One region of the Williamsia sp. z34 genome, then DNA from elsewhere that is predicted to be linked to it. Evidence: riboswitches for the same ligand, from Rfam matches in the RefSeq annotation. Region 1 holds a riboswitch; the other holds the start of a gene.
What was found. Region 1 has a riboswitch for cobalamin ahead of cobN (cobaltochelatase subunit CobN). Riboswitches for the same ligand answer to the same signal wherever they lie in the genome.
Positions count from the first base shown of each region.

Region 2: it holds a riboswitch for cobalamin, as region 1 does, so the genes downstream of both, AC51GT_RS19065 (ABC transporter substrate-binding protein) here and cobN (cobaltochelatase subunit CobN) in region 1, are expected to answer to the same signal.

Region 1 is NZ_JCANWW010000002.1:550,606-555,264, forward strand. Features, by position in the region: gene AC51GT_RS06905 (precorrin-8X methylmutase) at 1-152, opposite strand, end outside; gene cobG (precorrin-3B synthase) at 177-1,304, opposite strand; gene AC51GT_RS06915 (ArsR/SmtB family transcription factor) at 1,387-1,719, opposite strand; adenosylcobalamin (AdoCbl) riboswitch at 1,800-1,875, shown strand; gene cobN (cobaltochelatase subunit CobN) at 1,928-4,659, shown strand, end outside.
Region 2 is NZ_JCANWW010000007.1:286,559-291,217, forward strand. Features, by position in the region: gene AC51GT_RS19055 (cation-translocating P-type ATPase) at 1-740, opposite strand, end outside; gene AC51GT_RS19060 (universal stress protein) at 1,214-2,086, shown strand; adenosylcobalamin (AdoCbl) riboswitch at 2,147-2,296, shown strand; gene AC51GT_RS19065 (ABC transporter substrate-binding protein) at 2,305-3,351, shown strand; gene AC51GT_RS19070 (FecCD family ABC transporter permease) at 3,414-4,409, shown strand; gene AC51GT_RS19075 (ABC transporter ATP-binding protein) at 4,406-4,659, shown strand, end outside.

The DNA of each region.
Region 1 (4,659 bases):
TCGGTGGTCAGATCGACCTGTCCGCAGGCGTGGATCATCCGGACTACGACCTGCGAGAGGTCATCGTCGAACATGGAGAGGTCGGATTCGGCACGAATCGTCGCGAATGACTGCCGGTAGATCTCGGCGCCGTCTCGAATGTAGGTGTACATAGTGCTCGTCACCATAGATGCCGATCAGAGTCGGCGACGCTTGTACCCCGACGGTGTTGCCTCGACCCGAAGATGGTTCCCTGGCGGCGAACCACACCCGCGTTCACAACCGACCCAGTGCTGACGGTCGTCGACGGCAGCGCCACCAGAGGTCAGGTGCAGTTCGAGGTCGCCGCGGACATCGGCGTGCGACTTGTCGCAGCCCGGCGAGCCGGTGCAGTCGGTGACCTTGGTCCACGGTGAGTTCTCGTCGAAGATCAGGCCCATCGGCGCCAGCACCCGAAGTACGGTGTCGGCCATGCCTTCTGACAGGTCGACGATCAAGATCTCTTTCCGTGGTGTCAGGTAGATGTCGCGTTCGATGGCAGCCAGGAACTCTCCGACGCGTGCCGGGATCCGGCCGTGCGCGACCACCGAGCCGAGTGCCACGAGGTCATCGGTGTCCTGCGCGAGCCAGCCCACCTGCGGTGTCGACGTGGGCTTCGACCTCGAATATTCGCCGGTTTCCGGCAGGGTCGCCAACACTTCGTCGATCGCGGGGCGGTCGGCGACATCCTGGACGCGCCACTCGTCGGTCCGGTCGGCGAGAAACGCATGGGCCAGATCGATCATCAGGTCCGCGGCGCCGTCGGCCGACACCCGCCGTCCGGTGGGCATTCCGCCGATGAGCACGTCGAACGCCCGCTCATCCAACGCCAAAACGCCGATGTCGGGACCCTGGGTCAGGATGTCGCCACGACCGTCGTCGAAGCCGAACAGGATCCTGGCCGGAAGCTCCGCGAGTGTGGGATCGGACTGCAATGCGGCGTCGAATTCTTTCAGGATCGGTCGCGCGTCGACCAGGCCTCCTCGCCGCCCGGTCAATGCCGAGAGCTGCAGGTTGCGGACGCGTTCGTGACTGGGGGACGGGATCAGGCCGGCCTCGAGGATGCGCTGACCGGCACCGTCCACGTCACCGATCCCACGCAGCTGGATGTTGCCGCGCGAGGTCAGTTCGAGATGACCGTCTCCGTAGTCGTCCGACACTCCTACCAGGGATTTCATCTGGCTTGGTGTGATCAGTCCGCCGGGTAGCCGGATCCGTGCGAGGTGGCCATCTGCCGCCGGGTGCGCCGAGAACACACCAGGGCAACGATCGGACGGTCGACTCATGGGGTCCACGGTACTGGCGGTCAATTGCCCGGCCGGGACCCCGTTGAGAACTTGTGGAGTTCGAGATCTGTGGCAGAGCTGCTCATTTCTGGTCCTCTTCTGGTGCCAGGGGGTTCTTGTCCAGGTGTGTTCCCAGGGCATCCGGGCCGGTGTTCCACATCGGGCGATAGGGCGCGAGCCAGCTGTCGATCTCGGCCAGCGCAGACGGTTGGGCCTGGTAGACGCGACGTTGTGCATCTGCGTGAACGGTCACGAGGCCGGCCGCACGAAGAACGCCCAGGTGTTTGGACGTCTGCGGTTGCGCCAGTCCGACGCGTCTGGCCAGCTCGCCCACGGCGCAGGGCTGCACCCGCAGGACATCGAGCATTCGTCGACGATTCGGTTCCGCCAGAGCCGGCCAGATCAGTTCGTTCACAACGAGTATTTTCTCTCCTGGGTATATATCGGTCAAGGAATACAAGGCAGAAATGCGTTCTTATATGCTGATGCCATTCCGCAACGAGGAAGCCGGTGAGAGTCCGGCACGGTCGCGCCACTGTATGGGGTAAACCCCAAGTCAGACCCTTGTTGCTCCGCTGCTACACCCCAACCGCCGGGCGCGCATTCCCGGCAAGGAGGTCCTCGTGATCTTGCTGCTGTCCACTTCGGACACAGATCTGCTGACCGCCAAGGCCAGCGGCGCCGACTTTCGTCTTGCGAACCCGTCCCGCCTGCTCGTCGACGAAGACCTGCCCGGACTCCTGGACGGCGCCGACCTGGTCGTTGTTCGAATTCTGGGTGGCCGGCGGATGTGGGAACAGGGTCTCGACGCGGTGATCGCCGACGGGTTGCCAACTGTGGTGCTCTCCGGTGAACAGCTTCCCGATCCCGACCTGATGTCGATGTCGACGGTGGCTCCCGGTGTGGCCGCCGATGCTCACAACTACCTGGCCCAGGGCGGACCCGACAATCTCGCGAACCTGCACGCATTCTTGTCCGACACCGTGCTGCTCACCGGTCACGGCTTCAGCGCTCCGGCAACAACCGCGCAGTGGGGGATCCTGGATCGAAAATCCCAGGTCGAGGCCACCGGACCGACGATCGCGGTGCTCTACTACCGAGCCCAGCATCTGGCAGGCAACACCGCCTACATCCACGCCCTCTGCGACGCGATCGAGGACAAGGGCGGCCGGTCGCTGCCGATCTTCTGCGCGTCGCTGCGGGCTGCACCTGATGACCTGCTCGAACAGCTTGCGGTGGCAGACGCACTCGTCGTCACGGTACTTGCCGCCGGTGGAACGACGCCGGCCACCGCGTCGGCCGGCGGCGATGACGAGAACTGGAACATCGAACAACTCGCCCGGCTGGACATCCCGATCCTGCAGGGCCTGTGCCTGACGTCCTCCCGCGCCGGATGGGCCGCGAATGACGACGGCATGTCGCCGCTGGATGTCGCCACACAGGTCGCGGTCCCCGAATTCGACGGACGGATCATCACGGTTCCGTTCTCGTTCAAGGAGATCGGTGAGGACGGTTTGCCCTGGTACCGTCCCGATGCCGAACGGTGCGCCCGGGTCGCCGGAATCGCCGTGCGCCACAGCCGACTTCGGCATATCGCTCCGGCGGATCGCCGGATCGCCGTGATGCTGTCGGCCTACCCGACCAAACACGCGCGGATCGGGAACGCGGTGGGACTCGACACCCCGCAGAGCCTGCTCCGGCTGCTCGAAGCCATGCGGGACGCCGGATACGACATCGGGCCGGAGTCGGGCGACGGCTCGGTTCCCGGCCTGGCCGAGGATGATTCGGACAAGCTGATCCACACGCTGATCGCGGCCGGCGGACAGGACCCCGACTGGCTGACCGAAGAAGCCCTGGCCGCCAACCCGATCCGGCTGTCCGCCGCGGACTACCGGCAGTGGTTCGACACGTTGCCGCAGGACCTCCGCGCGTCGATGATCGAGCATTGGGGTCCGGCACCCGGCCGGCTGTTCGTCGACCACTCGGCCAATTCGGACGGCGACATCGTCATCGCGGCAATGCAATTCGGCAACATCGTGTTGATGGTCCAACCGCCGCGTGGTTTCGGCGAGAACCCGGTGGCGATCTATCACGACCCCGATCTGCCGCCGAGTCACCACTACCTGGCCTGTTATCGCTGGCTGTCGTCGCAGCAGCACTTCGCCGCCGACGCGGTCGTCCACGTCGGTAAACACGGCAACCTCGAGTGGCTCCCGGGCAAGACCCTGGGTATGTCGGCCTCGTGCGGCACCGACGCCGCCATCGGTGACCTGCCGATGATCTATCCGTTCCTGGTCAACGATCCCGGCGAAGGGACACAGGCGAAGCGGCGGGCGCACGCCACGCTGGTCGATCACCTGATCCCGCCGATGGCGCGGGCCGAAAGTTACGGCGACATCTCACGTTTGGAGCAGCTGCTCGACGAGCATGCCAACATCTCCGCGCTCGACCCGAACAAACTCCCGGCGATCCGCCAGCAGATCTGGACCCTGCTGCAGGCGGCCAAGATGGACCACGACCTCGGGTTGTCCGAGCGTCCCGAAGAAGACGTCTTCGATGACATGCTTCTGCACGTCGACGGGTGGCTGTGTGAGATCAAAGACGTGCAGATCCGCGACGGCCTGCACATCCTCGGACAACCACCGGCCGGTGACGTCGAGGTCGACCTGGTGCTGGCGATGCTCCGGGCGCGGCAGCTCTGGGGCGGCACGCAGAGCCTGCCGGGGCTGCGAGAAGCATTGGGAATTACCGAAGACGGCACGGCCGGCCGTACCGCCACCGACAGCATCGAAGCCGTCGCGCGGGAGCTGGTGGTGGATTGCGCCAAGGGTGATTGGGACCCCGCCACCATCGCGGCCGTCACCGAAGGCCATCCGGCCGACGTCCGCGAGATCCTCGACTTCGCCGGCAACGAGATCGTGCCTCGGCTCCGCCAGACCGACCAGGAGGTCCCACGGATCCTCCATGCGCTGGACGGCGGGTTCATCCCGGCCGGACCGAGCGGATCACCACTACGTGGACTGATCAACGTCTTGCCGACCGGCCGCAACTTCTATTCGGTCGATCCCAAGGCCGTGCCGTCGAAACTCGCCTGGGAGACCGGCCGCGCGATGGCGGATTCGCTTCTGGCGCGGTATCTCTCGGACCACGGCGAGTATCCGAGGTCCGTCGGCTTGTCGGTGTGGGGGACCAGCGCAATGCGGACATCCGGTGACGACATCGCCGAGGTTCTCGCACTGCTCGGAGTGACGCCGATCTGGGATGAGGCATCTCGCCGGGTGACGGAACTCGACCTGATCGGCCTCGCCGAACTCGGCCGTCCCCGAATCGATGTCACGGTACGCATCTCCGGATT
Region 2 (4,659 bases), on a different contig from region 1:
ACACGTTTCACCTGGGTTTCGAGTGGGCTCTCCTCATGGGTGACGCGCTGAGAAAGTGCCGCGATGCGGCCGAGTTCGGTCCCCATCGCGGTTGCGAAGACAACGGCCCGCGCCTCTCCGCCGACCACATTGGTGCCGCTGAAGACGATGTCGGTCGCTTCGAGGAGTGGACCCGATTGCGGCTCGGATCGCGTCTCGACGTGGACAGAGTCGGACTCACCGGTCAGCGTCGAGAGATCAACCTGGACTGCGCCTTCGATGAGCCGCGCGTCGGCAGGGACTTTGTCGCCTTCGGAGAGTGCGATCACGTCACCCGGCACCAGAGCAGCGACGGCGACGGTGTGTTCCGGCCCCTGCCGGATCACGCGTGCGTTCTCGGGAATGATCGCCGACAGCGCCTCGACGGCCTGCTCGGCGTGACGTTCCTGTATGAATGCGAACCCGGCGTTGATGATGATCACCACCACGATCGCGATCGCCAGTGGTTGTGAGTCGCTGATCCAGGCCAAAACCGCAGCCACCCAGAGCAGCAATGCCAGTGGGTGGGTCAGTTGCCGGATCACCTGCCGCGACCAGTGGGTACGTCGCCTTCTCACCAGTCGGTTGGGACCGTAGACGATTGCCCGCCGGGCCACTTCCCGCTCGGATAAGCCGGTGATATCGGTCTCGAGGTCGCGAAGGAGTCCGGTGATCGCCTCCTGCGGGTCGATGTGATCGGCCGGGCGCTCACGATCAGCCAAGGATCCCACCCCGTAGATGAACCGGAGACGGTCCGATGTTGTTCATCGTCAAGACCTTTCGGCGACGACCGGGCAACGCTTCAATGGCGGAGTGGTTACGCAACCACCGGACACATGTCGGATCGGCACGAGCGCATCTGGACACGTACGGGCGGGTATTCCCTTGCCACGGCGAGAGATCGCGGGCCGGGTTCGCGTCGCGGCTCCACAACATGATTGCACTCTTATGGACCGGATGTTGTCGATATCAAACCTGACTGCGCACCAGCCTCGGGGTCGGCGGATTCGGAGAACCGGGCGCACCCGGTCCGTGGACCCGTCCGGGTGAGTGACGTCGGGACCGCTTCCTCGGGTCAGAAGGTGCCGGGCACGTTTCGATGTGTGGTTTGCGGTTCGCCTGCAACCGGCGAGCAGATCGGCAATCGTGGAGTCACCGCACGAGTTGGACGATCTCAGCTGCAAAGGAGCAGGCAATGGTTACGTTGAACGCGCCGATCGTGGTGGCCGTCGATGGTTCCGAGCACGCGCAGAACGCTCTGCGCTGGGCCGTTGCCGCCGCAGCACGGGAGGGTCGGATGTTGCGGGTGGTGACGGCAGTGGGAACCATCGCGGCCGGTTACGCCCCCGGGGTCGTGATGACCCAAGACGTCATCGACGCCGTCCGCGACGACGCCCACCGGATCGTGGACGCCGCGGTCGGCACGGTCAAGGCGATCAACGCCGATGTCGAGGTCAGCGGACAGTTGTTCGACGGCAAACCGGCGCTGGTGTTGCGCGAGATCTCCGGCCGGGCGCACATGCTGGTCGTCGGCAGCCGCGGCATTGGTGGGGTCGCCGGTCTGCTTCTCGGGTCGGTCAGCACCGATGTTTCCGCCCACGCCGACTGCCCGGTCGTCGTGGTCCCCGGTCAACCTCCCGCAGCGGGTCCGGTGGTGGTCGGCGTCGACGGCTCGCCGACGTCGCAGGCGGCGGTGAAGCAGGCATTCATCCAAGCCGACGAACTGGACACCTCGGTGATCGCGGTGCACACCTATCCGGGATTCTCCAGCGATGTGTTCCCCGGCCACACCGACGCCGTTCAACGGCTCCACGACGAGGCCGTCGAGGGACTCGCAGTGTTGCTGGCCGGCCATCGCGAGGACTACCCCGACGTCCCTGTCGAAACCCGCATCGCGGTCCAGGCGCCGGCGCCCTACATCATCGACACGGCCCGCGACGCCCAACTCGTCGTGGTCGGAAGCCGGGGCCGCGGCGGATTCCGCGGGCTGCTCCTCGGCTCGGTCAGCCAGGCCGTTCTTCACACCGCGCCCTGCCCGGTCATGGTCGTACACGCTTCCCCTGAATAGCCCGGCCGGGGGAGTAGGCCGCATGACCACGGACGGGTGAGCGCCGTATATGGTTGCCGAGGCCGCCCATGCGGCCACGATCGGCGAGGGAACCCGGTGTGAATCCGGGACTGACGCGCAACGGTGACGGCCTTGACGGGCCGAAGTCCGGTTACTCATCGATCGGTCAGAAGTTCCTCGGCTCCGCGACTGGGCCCTGATGTAGGAGTTACCGTTTCATGCGCAAGTCTTGGCGGCACATTGCTGCCACCACCTTCACCATCACCTCGATCCTGCTGCTCTCGGCATGTTCGTCCACGGCGGATGAGCAAGTGTCGGAGACGATTTCGGGCGGGTTCGACTTCCCGTTGACCATCGAGAACTGCGGTCATACCGTCACCATCGATGCGCCGCCGCAGCGCGCGGTGTCGCTGAACCAGGGCTCCAGCGAGATCCTTCTCTCGCTCGGACTCGCGGATCGAATGGTCGGCACGGCCACCTGGACCGATCCCGTCCGTGAGAACCTCGCCGCCGACAACGCCCACGTGCCGCGTCTGGCGGACAACAATCCGTCCTTCGAAGTGGTCCTCGACACCGAACCCGACTTCGTCTCAGCATCTTTCGGCGGCACACTCGGACCCGGTGGTGTCGCCGACCGCGACCAGTTCGAACAGCTCGGCGTGCCCACCTACCTCTCGCCCACGGACTGCGACGGTAAGACCGCCGCCAGCGTCAACGCGGACGGCGCCCGCACCGATCCGTTGCGGATCGACACCGTCTACAAGGAAATCCGAGACCTCGCAGCCATCTTCGACGTCCGCGAGCGCGGTGAGGCGTTTGTCGTCGAACTTCAGCAACGGTTCGAAAACGCCACGGGATCGGTGGACGCCGCCGGTGTGTCGCTGGCCTATTGGTTCGCCGACACCAAAACCCCGTACATGGCCGGTTGCTGCGGTTCGTCGGGCATCATCACCAATTCCATTGGCGCCGAGAACATCTTCGCCGACACCACCAACGAATGGCCGCAGGTCAGCTGGGAGAGCATCCTCGATCGCGATCCCACCGCCCTCGTGCTCGCCGACCTCAGCCGGCGTAGTGTCGATGGCGACGCCCTCGACAGCAAGATCGCGTTCCTCGAATCGAACCCGGTTACCCAGCGGCTCAGCGCCGTCCGCGACAAGCGATACATCGTGGTCAACGGAGCCGACCTGAATCCGTCGATCCGCACCATCGACGGCGTGGAGAAGACCGCGGCCGCACTCGAGCAGTGGGGACTGGCGCGCTGACCGCGGCCGGCACCCACCGCGGGGTCCGACCGGCACCGACAGATTCGGCCCCCGTTCTCGGGATTCTGCTGCTGGTCGGCCTGGCGGTGCTGGCGGTGTCCATTGCCATCGTCATCACCATCGGTCCGGCCGGCCTGTCGGTGGGCGACGTCTATCGGGTGGTTCTGGACCATCTCGGGTTCGGTGACTCCGGGGTGAGCAGGATCAAGGACGGCATCGTGTGGGAGCTGCGGCTGCCGCGCACCCTACTCGCGGCCATCTGCGGTGCCGGTCTGGCGCTGTGCGGAACGATCATGCAGTCGCTGCTGCGCAATCCGCTCGCTGACCCGTTTGTCCTGGGTATCTCGTCCGGGGCGTCCACGGGCGCGGTGGTGATCGTCGTCCTCGGACTCGGCGCCGGCGCGGTGTCGCTGTCGGTGGGTGCGTTTCTCGGGGCAGTCCTGTCATTCGCTCTGGTGATGTTGCTGGCCGCCGGCGCGGGCGGTGGAATGTCGCGGGTGGTACTGGCGGGAGTCGCCTGCACACAGCTGTTCTCGGCGCTGACGTCGTTCATCGTGATCTCCTCGGCGGACGCCGAACAGACCCGCGGTGTGCTGTTCTGGCTACTCGGTTCGCTGTCGGGGGCCGACTGGGCGAGCGTCCTGCTCTGCGGCACGGTCACGGTGGTGGGCCTACTGGTGTGCCTGACGCAGTCGGCCGCGCTCGACGCCTTCACCTTCGGCAATACTGCTGCTGCGTCCCTTGGCATCTCGGTCCGTTGGATCCGGATTCTGTTGCTCGGCATCACGGCACTCGTCACCGCGACCCTGGTGAGCGCCGCCGGGGCGATCGGGTTCGTCGGCCTCGTCCTGCCGCACGCCGCCCGCTTCCTCGTCGGACCCCGACACGACCGTCTGCTTCCTACTGCTGCGGTGGCCGGCGCGATCTTCATGGTGTGGGTCGATGCCCTGGCCCGTACGGTCTTTGCACCGCAGGAGGTTCCGGTCGGAGTGGTCACGGCCCTGATCGGTGTCCCGGCGTTCGCGCTGATCCTCTTCCGGATGAGGTCGAGCCAATGACCCTGTGCGCCAGAGATATCGGATGGAGCCGCGGCGGTCGGATCGTTCTCGACGGGGTGTCCGTCGAGACCGTCAAGGGTGAGACCATCGGACTACTCGGTCCGAACGGCTCCGGAAAGTCGTCGCTGCTGCGGGTGCTGAGCGGCATCGCGCAACCGGATGCGGGTCGTGTTCTGCTCGACGACCTCGAGATCAGAAGTATGCGACGACGTCAGGTCGCCCGCCGGGTGGCAATGGTCGATCAGCATTC